3 regions of the Neisseria sp. P0014.S009 genome follow, and region 1 is predicted to be linked to each of the others. Evidence: predicted binding sites of a transcription regulator. Region 1 holds the regulator's gene; each other region holds the start of a gene.
What was found. Region 1 encodes FNR, which switches genes on or off when oxygen is low (the NO sensors DNR and NnrR bind a similar motif). Its sites were predicted from a motif close to TTGATNNNNATCAA; they were not measured.
Positions count from the first base shown of each region.

Region 2: the regulator FNR is predicted to act here: its motif matches at 1,777-1,790, upstream of ACTHS4_RS01720 (GbsR/MarR family transcriptional regulator).
Region 3: the regulator FNR is predicted to act here: its motif matches at 1,838-1,851, upstream of gnd (decarboxylating NADP(+)-dependent phosphogluconate dehydrogenase).

Region 1 covers NZ_JBQCVS010000005.1:65,010-68,295, reverse strand. The annotation lists gene ACTHS4_RS05510 (CysB family HTH-type transcriptional regulator) at 84-1,034, shown strand; gene fnr (fumarate/nitrate reduction transcriptional regulator Fnr) at 1,121-1,855, opposite strand; gene hemN (oxygen-independent coproporphyrinogen III oxidase) at 2,018-3,286, shown strand, end outside.
Region 2 covers NZ_JBQCVS010000002.1:11,161-14,446, forward strand. The annotation lists gene ACTHS4_RS01705 (DUF4189 domain-containing protein) at 1-149, shown strand, start outside; gene ACTHS4_RS01710 (TrbM/KikA/MpfK family conjugal transfer protein) at 206-508, shown strand; gene ygiD (4,5-DOPA dioxygenase extradiol) at 786-1,571, opposite strand; gene ACTHS4_RS01720 (GbsR/MarR family transcriptional regulator) at 1,815-2,333, shown strand; gene ACTHS4_RS01725 (DoxX-like family protein) at 2,596-2,985, shown strand; gene ACTHS4_RS01730 (DUF2269 family protein) at 2,982-3,286, shown strand, end outside.
Region 3 covers NZ_JBQCVS010000003.1:16,166-19,451, forward strand. The annotation lists gene gnd (decarboxylating NADP(+)-dependent phosphogluconate dehydrogenase) at 145-1,593, opposite strand; gene ggt (gamma-glutamyltransferase) at 2,076-3,286, shown strand, end outside.

The DNA of each region.
Region 1 (3,286 bases):
GGGCAAAACTGGGCAAAATATGTTAAATTACATGCCGTTTGTCGCACAAAATCCACAATAACAACGTATTCGGTACTGCTACCATGAAACTGCAACAATTACGTTACGCCCTTGAAGTTTACCGGCACAATCTGAATGTCTCTGAAGCCGCCGATGCGCTTTTCACATCCCAGCCCGGCATTTCCAAACAAATCCGCCTGCTTGAAGAAGAATTGGGTATCCAAATTTTTATCCGCAGCGGCAAGCGTGTGGTTTCCGTTTCGCAACCGGGCAAAGCCGTGTTAGAAATTTCGGAACGAATTTTGCGCGATGTACAAAACATTAAAAATATCGGCAGCGAGTTTACCGATCATGACAGCGGTTCGCTGACCATCGCGACAACGCATACCCAGGCGCGTTATGCCTTGCCCAAAATCGTTGCGGAATTTGTCAAAAACTACCCTAAGGTCAATTTGAGCATCAAACAAGGCAGCCCTTCTGCGATTGCGCAAATGGTCAGCAGCGGCGAAGCAGATTTAGCAATTATTACCGAACAGATTGATGATCATCCTGAGTTAGGCAAGCTGCCCTGCTACGAATGGAACCATGCCGTGATTGTTCCGCATGACCACCCTCTTTTGGACTGCCGCAATCCTTTAAGCCTTGAAGATTTGGCTTCTTTTCCGCTGGTTACTTACGAATTTGCTTTTAATTCCGGCAGCAGCATTGCGCGTACATTTAATAAAGCGCATATTGAGCAACCTGATGTTGCCTTATCGGCTGCCGATACAGATGTATTGAAGACGTATGTCCGCTTAGGCTTGGGCGTTGGTTTGATGGCCAAAATGGCGTACGATCCCGTTGTCGATCAAGATTTACAGCTTATTGATGCGGCACACTTATTTGAACCGTCGCCCACTTGGATAGCCTTACGCTCGGATACTTACCTGCGCGGTTACGCGTATGACTTTATCCAGATGTTTGCACCGAAACTGACCAGAGAAGTAGTCGACCGCATTCTGTACACGCCGGTTGTTGAAGATTTTTCAATTTAATACCTGACTATCACTTGCGTAACTTAACAATTATTCTTTAATTCTTGTTAAAAAGGCCGTCTGAAATATTTCAGACGGCCTAAGATTCAGATAGCGTGCGAACAACCGGAAACCATTTTCTTCAAGGTTGTCGCATCTAAGATTTTGATGTGCTTGTGTTCAACCGAAATCAAGCCTTCATGATGGAATTTAGACAAGGTGCGGCTGACTGTTTCCAGCTTCAGCCCCAAATAGCTGCCGATTTCCTCACGCGACATCCGCAAGATAAAATCATTGGCGGCGAAGCCTCGTGAATAGAGACGCTGAGACAGGTTGAGCAAGAATGCTGCCAATCGCTCTTCAGCGCGCATATTGCCCAAAAGCAGCATAACGCCCTGATCTCGGACAATTTCACGGCTCATCAAGCGGAAAAAGTGAGAACGAAGACTGGGAATATCCTGTCCAAGTTCTTCAATATGTGTAAACGGAAGCTCGCATACCTCGCTGTCTTCCAAAGCCACAGCATCACAGCTGTGAATATGGGAACAAATCCCATCCATACCGATCAGCTCGCCCGACATAAAAAAGCCGGTTACCTGATCTCGTCCATCTTGGCTGGCGACTGTTGTCTTAAAGAAGCCCGCACGGATGGCAAACAAAGAGGTAAACGGCTCGCCGGCACGGAACAGGTATTCACCTTTTTTCAGACGGCGGCTTTGACGAATAACCGCATCTAATTGTGAAAATTCGTTAGGCATCAGTCCGACAGGCAAACACAGCTCGCGTAAAGAACATGTGGAACACAAGGTTTTCATTTGATGTGTTGCATTGTGTGTGGCCATAACGCACCCTTAATCTGCATAGTTCTATAAATCCCTGATGAAGCCGAATAACTATTGACCCATGTCAAAGTCGGCATATCATTATGAGGCATTCTACCAAACTATCGAAATTTTGACTAAAATTTTCCCTAATTTCCCTACTTTATACTACAAGCCCCTACCATGAAAATCATCCCCATCTCAAATAACACCAACACAAACAATGAATTACCGGAATTTGACCGTGAATTAATTGCCAGTTTGCCATCAAGCGGTCCACGTTATACATCCTATCCGACCGCCGACCGCTTCCATGAAGGCTTTAAAGAAGCCGAATATATCCAAGCTTTAAACCTGCGCAACATGGGCGCGCTCAACAAACCCCTTTCGCTCTACATCCACATCCCCTTCTGCAATACCATCTGCTACTACTGCGGCTGTAACAAAATCATTACCAAAGACAAAAGCCGTGCCGATGCCTATATCCAGTATCTGGAAAAAGAAATGGAATTACTGGCACCTCATTTAGGCGGAAGACACCAGCTCGCGCAGCTCCACTTCGGCGGCGGCACGCCCACATTCCTGAGCGACGACCAACTCGAACGCGTCTTCGACATGATTTGTAAATACTTCCAGCTGATTCCCAACGGCGAATACTCCATCGAAATAGACCCGCGCAAAGTCAGCCGCGAAACCGTCCTCAAACTGGGCAAACTCGGTTTCAACCGCATGAGTGTCGGTATTCAAGACTTTGACCCTAAAGTGCAGGAAGCGGTCAACCGCATTCAAAGTTATGAAGAAACTAAAGAAGTGATTGATGCCGCGCGTGAAGCCGGATTTAAATCGGTCAGCGTCGATTTGATTTACGGCCTGCCGCACCAAAACACCGAAAGCATCAAAACCACCATTGACACGGTCTTGTCCCTCGACCCCGACCGCCTCGCCCTCTACCACTACGCCCACCTACCGCATATCTTCAAACCGCAACGCCGTATCGACACCAATGTCGTTCCTGGCAGCGAAGAAAAACTCGATATGCTGCAATATTGCGTCCAAACCCTGACTGAGCGCGGCTACGTTTTCATCGGCATGGACCACTTTGCCAAACCTGACGACGAGCTCTCCATCGCTCTCAAAGAAGGTTTCCTGCAACGAAATTTCCAAGGCTACTCGACCTATGCCGACTGCGACTTGGTGGCGATCGGCGTGTCTTCTATCGGCAAAATCGGCAGCACCTACTCCCAAAACGAGCGCGATATCGATGCCTATTACGCCGCACTCGATGCCGGACATCTACCGATTATGCGCGGCTACCAGCTTAATCAAGACGACATTCTGCGCCGCAACATCATTCAGGATTTGATGTGCCGCTTCTCGCTTGATTATCAAATTTACGAAAGCGTGTTCGGCATTCCGTTTAGCCGCTATTTTGTAGCGGAACTGGAAGATATG
Region 2 (3,286 bases), on a different contig from region 1:
GTAGGCATAAAGGCAAATGGAAAACTTTCTATGGTGTAGATGACCTTGGACGAGCTGAAGCTAATGCATTGAATCAATGTCATGCAGTCTCAGGAATAACACAGTGCAGAATTACTACTCAGGAGGCGTGCTCATTGCCTAGATACTAAATATCTGCAATTTTAATCACTTCCCTTTCAAATTTCATTAAATAACAGAGTAAATTATGAAATTCATTTCAACAATTACTGCCTTGGTAATGGGCTTTTCTTCAGTTACCGCTATGGCTGCCAATCCCCTCAATCCTCCGCAGATGGGGGGTGACGAGCGTTTGGCTTGCGAAGCGCTTATGTGCTTGGTCAATCCGGCATCTCAACCATCTGAATGTCAATCTGCTTTGAAAAAGTTCCACTCTATCAAGCATAAACATGGACACGATACGATTACCGCACGACGCAATTTCCTAAAAAAATGCCCTGCTCAGGATCGTTCTGGTTTTGATGATTTTATTAATTCAATCATCAAGTAATTTTTGCTCATTAAAGAAAAGGCCGTCTAGAATTCAGATAACCCTTTCTTTTACAAAGAGCCGCCAATTTGCAAAGCCTTTTCAAATCGCCCTCAAAATCCAACCACTTTTTCTATCCAAATTGTTTATATTAAAACTTACAGGCTTAATCTCATCTTTTCCGATATAGGTTGTAGCTTTTATATAGACATAAATGCCGTCTGAAACAACTTGACACCATCTGCAAAGTGGCTCGAACAAATAAAGAATGGTTCATTTTGTTCAGATTTTTCCCTTTTTACCCCACCAAAACCGAGGTCATACTGAGCGAGCCTGTAATCAGCTTATCGTTGAAAAACGTAACCTCATCTTGCAGTTCGCGTAATGCCATGATGTACAGCAAGGACAAGTAATGATCTGGCGTTGGCACGGAAAGCTCGGCTTTTTCGCCTAGTTGCTCATAATGCACCAAGGTTTCATCATCCTGAGTCGCAATTGCCTGATTGACCGTTTCACGAAAAGCAAACGCCCAGTCATAACCCGCACCGATTTGGTCAATATGTTCCCAACTTAACGCCCTAAGATTATGCACAATATTGCCGCTGCCGATAATCAGCACGCCTTGTTCTCGCAAGGCAGATAATTTTTTCGCCAAGTTGAAATGCCATTCCGCCGATTGCAAACGGTTAAGGCTAAGTTGTACCACGGGAATATCGGCATCGGGATAGAGAAATTTCAACACCGCCCATGCCCCATGATCAAAACCACGCGTTGGGTTCAGCTCGACATTTTCCGGCTGTAATAATGACCGCACTTGCTCCGCCAACTCAGGCGAACCGGGCGCAGGATATTGCACTTGACTGAGTTCATCAGGGAAACCGTAGAAATCGTAAATCATTTCAGGGTGTTCACCTGATGTTACCTGTAAACGGCTACTGTACCAATGCGCTGAAATCATCAAAATAGCTTTTGGTTTGGCAAACTTTTGCGTAATTAGGCTGAAATTCTGATTGAACGGGTTTTCTTTATCTACCGCATTCATCGGGCTGCCATGCCCAACAAACAATACAGGCATTTTTTTCATGGTTTACTCCTCGTTATCGGATACAGCAGATTGTACGGATAAATTTTTATTCAAAAAATACCGGTTTATGAATAACATCTTTTCCTCATAAGAAACCATGACTGATAAGGTCTAGAGATGTTGAGAGAACATATAGAAGAAGGGGTGATTCAAAAGACCGTCTGAACATTTTTACTTCATACGCTAAAATTTCTTTATTTCTGTATTGACAGAAATAAAAGATAAAAATAGAATACCATCACTATGAAACTAAATCCGACCACTGAAAAATTTATCCTCCATTGGGGTGAAATGGGTACCAAATGGGGCGTCAACCGTACCGTTGCGCAAATCCATGCCCTGCTCTACATCTTAGGCAGACCAATGAACGCCGAAGAAATCACCGAAACACTCGGCGTAGCACGCTCCAATGTCAGCAACAGTATTAAAGAGTTGCAAAACCTGAGATTGGTACATACCGTGCATATCTTGGGCGATAGGCGCGATCATTTTGAAACTTCGGATGATGTCTGGACTTTGTTCCGTACCATTGCAGAAGTGCGTATGCAGCGCGAAATAGAACCGACACGGCAATTTTTGCAAAGCCTGATCGACAGCCCTGAATTTAGTCAGGAAAATGAAACTGCCAAGCAGCGAATCCAACAAACCCATGATTTCATTAGTACGCTGACCGTGTGGGCAAATGAAATGCTGAAGCTTTCCACTTCAACCATGGTGAAAATTTTAAAAATAGGCACCGGAATACAAAAATTTTTCCGTTGATGGCAATGGACTTGTTCTCAATAAACATAGCCAATGCTATTTAGGATATGGAAACATGCTCATGGCAGCCTTGCATGGGCATATTTATCTGAAGCTTGATATTCTTTGGTAGATTTTGAATCACTGGATATGGATTTCCCTCCTAAAGAAACAATCCCGGAGCCTATTTAAAATTTTTTGCCCTATAATTTCTCTTTTAACAGAAATTATAGAAATTACAGACTAATTATATATTTAAACCAAAACAAAATAGGAAACCAGCATGTCCGACAACACTACGCACACCCTACCCGCCTACCTGTCTTACTCGATGGGGCTGCTATGGCTGTGGAGTGGTACCCAACCTCTGTTTTTCATGCCTGAAATGTCATTGGATTTGCTGCATTCAGTCGGTATTCCCAATCCGTTGCAATGGCCTACATTAATCGCCGCTTCTCTGCTGGACATTGGTTTTGCTTTTTTATGCTTCAGCCGCCTTCGCTCCCATTCCTCAGTATGGCTGCTGCAATTGATAACCGTCGCGGCATACAGCCTGATTATCGCCTTCAGGCTGCCTGAAATGTGGGCGCATCCATTTGCGCCTTTGGTAAAAAACCTGCCGATTATGGCTACTTTATTTTTCCTGTATCAATCCGTAGGAGATAAAAAATGAACACTTATTTAATTGTTAAAACCCTGCACATCATCTCGGCTACCTTAATGGTCGGCACCGGTTTTGGTACAGCGTTTTACCTCTTTTGGGCAAACCGCAGCGGCTCGGTTGCCGCGCAGTCGGTCGTCTCGCATTGGGTCATCAAAGCAGATTGGTGGTTTACAACCCCCGCCGTCATTTTCCAACCCTTATCCGGCTTATGGATGCTGTACGAACGCGGCTACACTGTTGCCACCATGCTGGAACAAAATTGGATATGGATGACGCTGGCTTTATATATCTTTTCAGGCATTTGCTGGCT
Region 3 (3,286 bases), on a different contig from region 1:
CGGATAAAGAGTTTTTTGCAAAGGCTCTGCCTGTTAACGGCTTTCAACAAGTTTAAACACATCTACCTTCAGAGAGCATTTACACATAATGCCTTCTGTAACTGGTTGTTCTTCCTAATTCGGCCTTTTGTTTACTCAGGCAAATTAAATATCGTATGTGGTTGAAGCGGTATCGCCGCCCTTACCTGTCCAGTTGGTATGGAAGAACTCGCCGCGCGGTTTGTCGGTACGCTCGTAAGTGTGCGCGCCGAAGTAGTCGCGTTGGGCTTGCAACAAGTTGGCAGGCAGGCTCGCGGAAGTGTAGCCGTCAAGGAAGGTAATGGCGGAAGCCATGCAAGGCATCGGAATGCTACATTCGATCGCTTTGGCAACGATTTTGCGCCATGCAGGCAGACAGGTTTCCAATACGCCTTTGAAATAAGGATCGGAACCCAAGAAGACTAAATCAGGATTGGCTTCGTATGCGTCGCGGATGTTGCCCAAGAACGCGCTGCGGATGATGCAGCCTTCACGCCACAAGAGGGCGGTGTTGCCGTAATTCAATGCCCAATCGTTGTTTTCGCTGGCTTCGCGGATCAGCATAAAGCCTTGTGCATAAGAAATGATTTTGGATGCCAACAGGGCTTGGCGCAAAGCATCTACCCATGCGGCTTTATCGCCTTCAATCGGGATAATGGTTTTGCCAAACAGGCTGTTTGCTTGGATGCGTTGGTCTTTAAACGCGGACACGCAACGTGCAAACACGGCTTCGGAAATCAGTGTCAACGGGATACCCAAATCGAGGGCATTGATGCCGGTCCATTTACCTGTACCTTTTTGACCTGCGGTATCAAGGATTTTTTCGACCAAAGGTTCGCCGTTTTCATCTCTGTAACCCAAAATCGCGGCGGTAATTTCAACCAGATAAGAATTCAGTTCGGTTTGGTTCCATTCGCTGAAAATGCGGTGCATTTCGTCGTAGCTCAGACCCAAGCCGTCTTTCATGAATTGGTACGCTTCGCAAATCAACTGCATATCGCCGTATTCGATGCCGTTGTGCACCATTTTGACGAAGTGGCCCGCACCATCGCGGCCAACCCAGTCGCAACAAGGCTCGCCTTGAGGCGTTTTGGCGGAGATGGCTTGGAAAATCGGTTTGACGGCAGGCCATGCGGCTTCATCGCCGCCAGGCATGATAGATGGGCCGTGACGCGCGCCTTCTTCGCCACCAGATACGCCGGCACCGATAAAGCGGATGCCTTTTGCCGCCAGCTCGTGTGTACGGCGGGTGGAATCAGGATAGTTGGCATTGCCGCCGTCAATAATGATGTCGCCTTCGTCCAAAAGCGGAACGAGTTGCTCGATAAAATCGTCAACAACAGAACCAGCGCGTACCATCATCATGATTTTACGTGGTTTCTCTAATTTATCAACCAGATCTTGCAGTGAATATGCGCCGATAATATTGGTATTTTTGGCTGCGCCGTTTAAAAAATCATCTACTTTGCTAGTCGTCCGGTTGTATGCAACAACTTTAAAGCCGTTGTCGTTCATGTTGAGAATCAGGTTTTGCCCCATTACGGCAAGGCCGATAACGCCAATGTCGCCTTTCATTTGGTGAAACTCCATTATTGATTAAATTTATCAAGCGTAACTCTAGCTGATTTACAACTTTTTAACAATCCTTAACTTTTTAATTTTTTGAAAAGATGCCTTTACGTTTCAGACGGCCTTTACCTTTGGGAAAACAAACTATAAATTAGATTTTAAATAATAAATAGAAGATGATATTGAGTGCTGCCACAGCTTGTTGATAACTTTGATTAAAACAATTTTTCAAATACTTAGCTGATATTTTTTGATGAGGATAAAGTATGGTCGGCCTTGTTTGTAGGTGTGGATAAATTTTTTCTGCTGCTCCATTCTGTGGGTAACTTTTTGCCTGTGCACAATCTTAGCTTGTTTTATACTTCTCCAATCGGAACTGATTGACTAGAGAAATAGTCAAATGGTTTTTTATTTCAAACTATTTTCATATTTCCTTTTGTTTAAGCTGGGAAAAGGCCGTCTGAAAATATTTCAATAAGGGTGTACATATGAAGTTTTCCTTTAGTATTAACCTGTTATCCGTTTTTATTTTGGCCGCTTGTGCGCAACGGCCGGTTCAAAAGCCTCAAGTTGCCCTGCCCTCCGTATCTGTGGATAACCATGCGCCGGAGCAAGGAACAGGGCTGACGGAGCAGAAGTTAATCCGTGCCAAGCATTATATGGCGGCGTCTGCCAATCCGCTGGCAACTGAAGCCGGTTATGAAATTTTGAAGCGCGGCGGCAGTGCGATAGATGCGATGATTGCCATGCAGACAACTTTGGGACTGGTTGAGCCGCAGTCTTCCGGATTGGGCGGCGGTGCGTTTTTGGTGTATTGGGACAATAAGGCGAAAAAGCTGACGACGTTTGATGCCCGTGAAACGGCGCCGAAAGCGGCAACGCCAGAACTTTTCTTAGACGAAAACGGCAAACCGATGGGCTTTATGAAAGCTGTGGTCGGCGGCCGTTCGGTCGGTGTGCCGGGGATTCCGAAGCTGCTCGAAGATGTCCACAAGCGTTACGGAAAATTGCCGTGGGCAAGTTTGTTTGAAAAACCGATTACTTTGGCGGAACAGGGTTTTGCTGTTTCTCCGCGTATGGCGAAATCCATCGAACAAAATTTGGAACCCTTGCAACGTTATCCGCAAACTGCTGCCTATTTCTTACCCGACGGCAAACCTTTGGCTGCGGGAACAGTTTTGAAAAATCCTGAATTTGCGCGTTCTGTGCGCCTGTTGGCGGAAAAAGGCAGTGCGCCGTTTTATCAGGGAATGCAGGCGCAGAATATTGTTCGTGCCGTTACCAGTGCTGTGGATAATCCTGGCAAAATCAGCATGGCGGATTTGAAAAACTATCAAGTTATCGAGCGTAAGCCGGTTTGTGCGCCGTATCGTGAATATGAAGTTTGCGGTATGGGCGCGCCAAGTTCGGGCGCGATTGCTTTGGGGCAGATTTTGGGCGTATTGCAAAATCAGAATATGAAGGCGTTGGGCGCGGAAAATATCCACAGTTGGCGCTGGATAGGCGATGCGTCGCGGATTGCTTTTGCCGACCGTGATTATTATGTCGGCGATCCTGCGTTTGTGAATGTTCCGACCCATGCCATGATTTCTCAGGCTTATTTGAAACCGCGTGCCGAAAAAATCCGCAAGGCTGACAAGGCATTGGAAACTATTCAGGCAGGCAAGTTTGGCAAGGTATACGCGCAAGGCATGGCGGT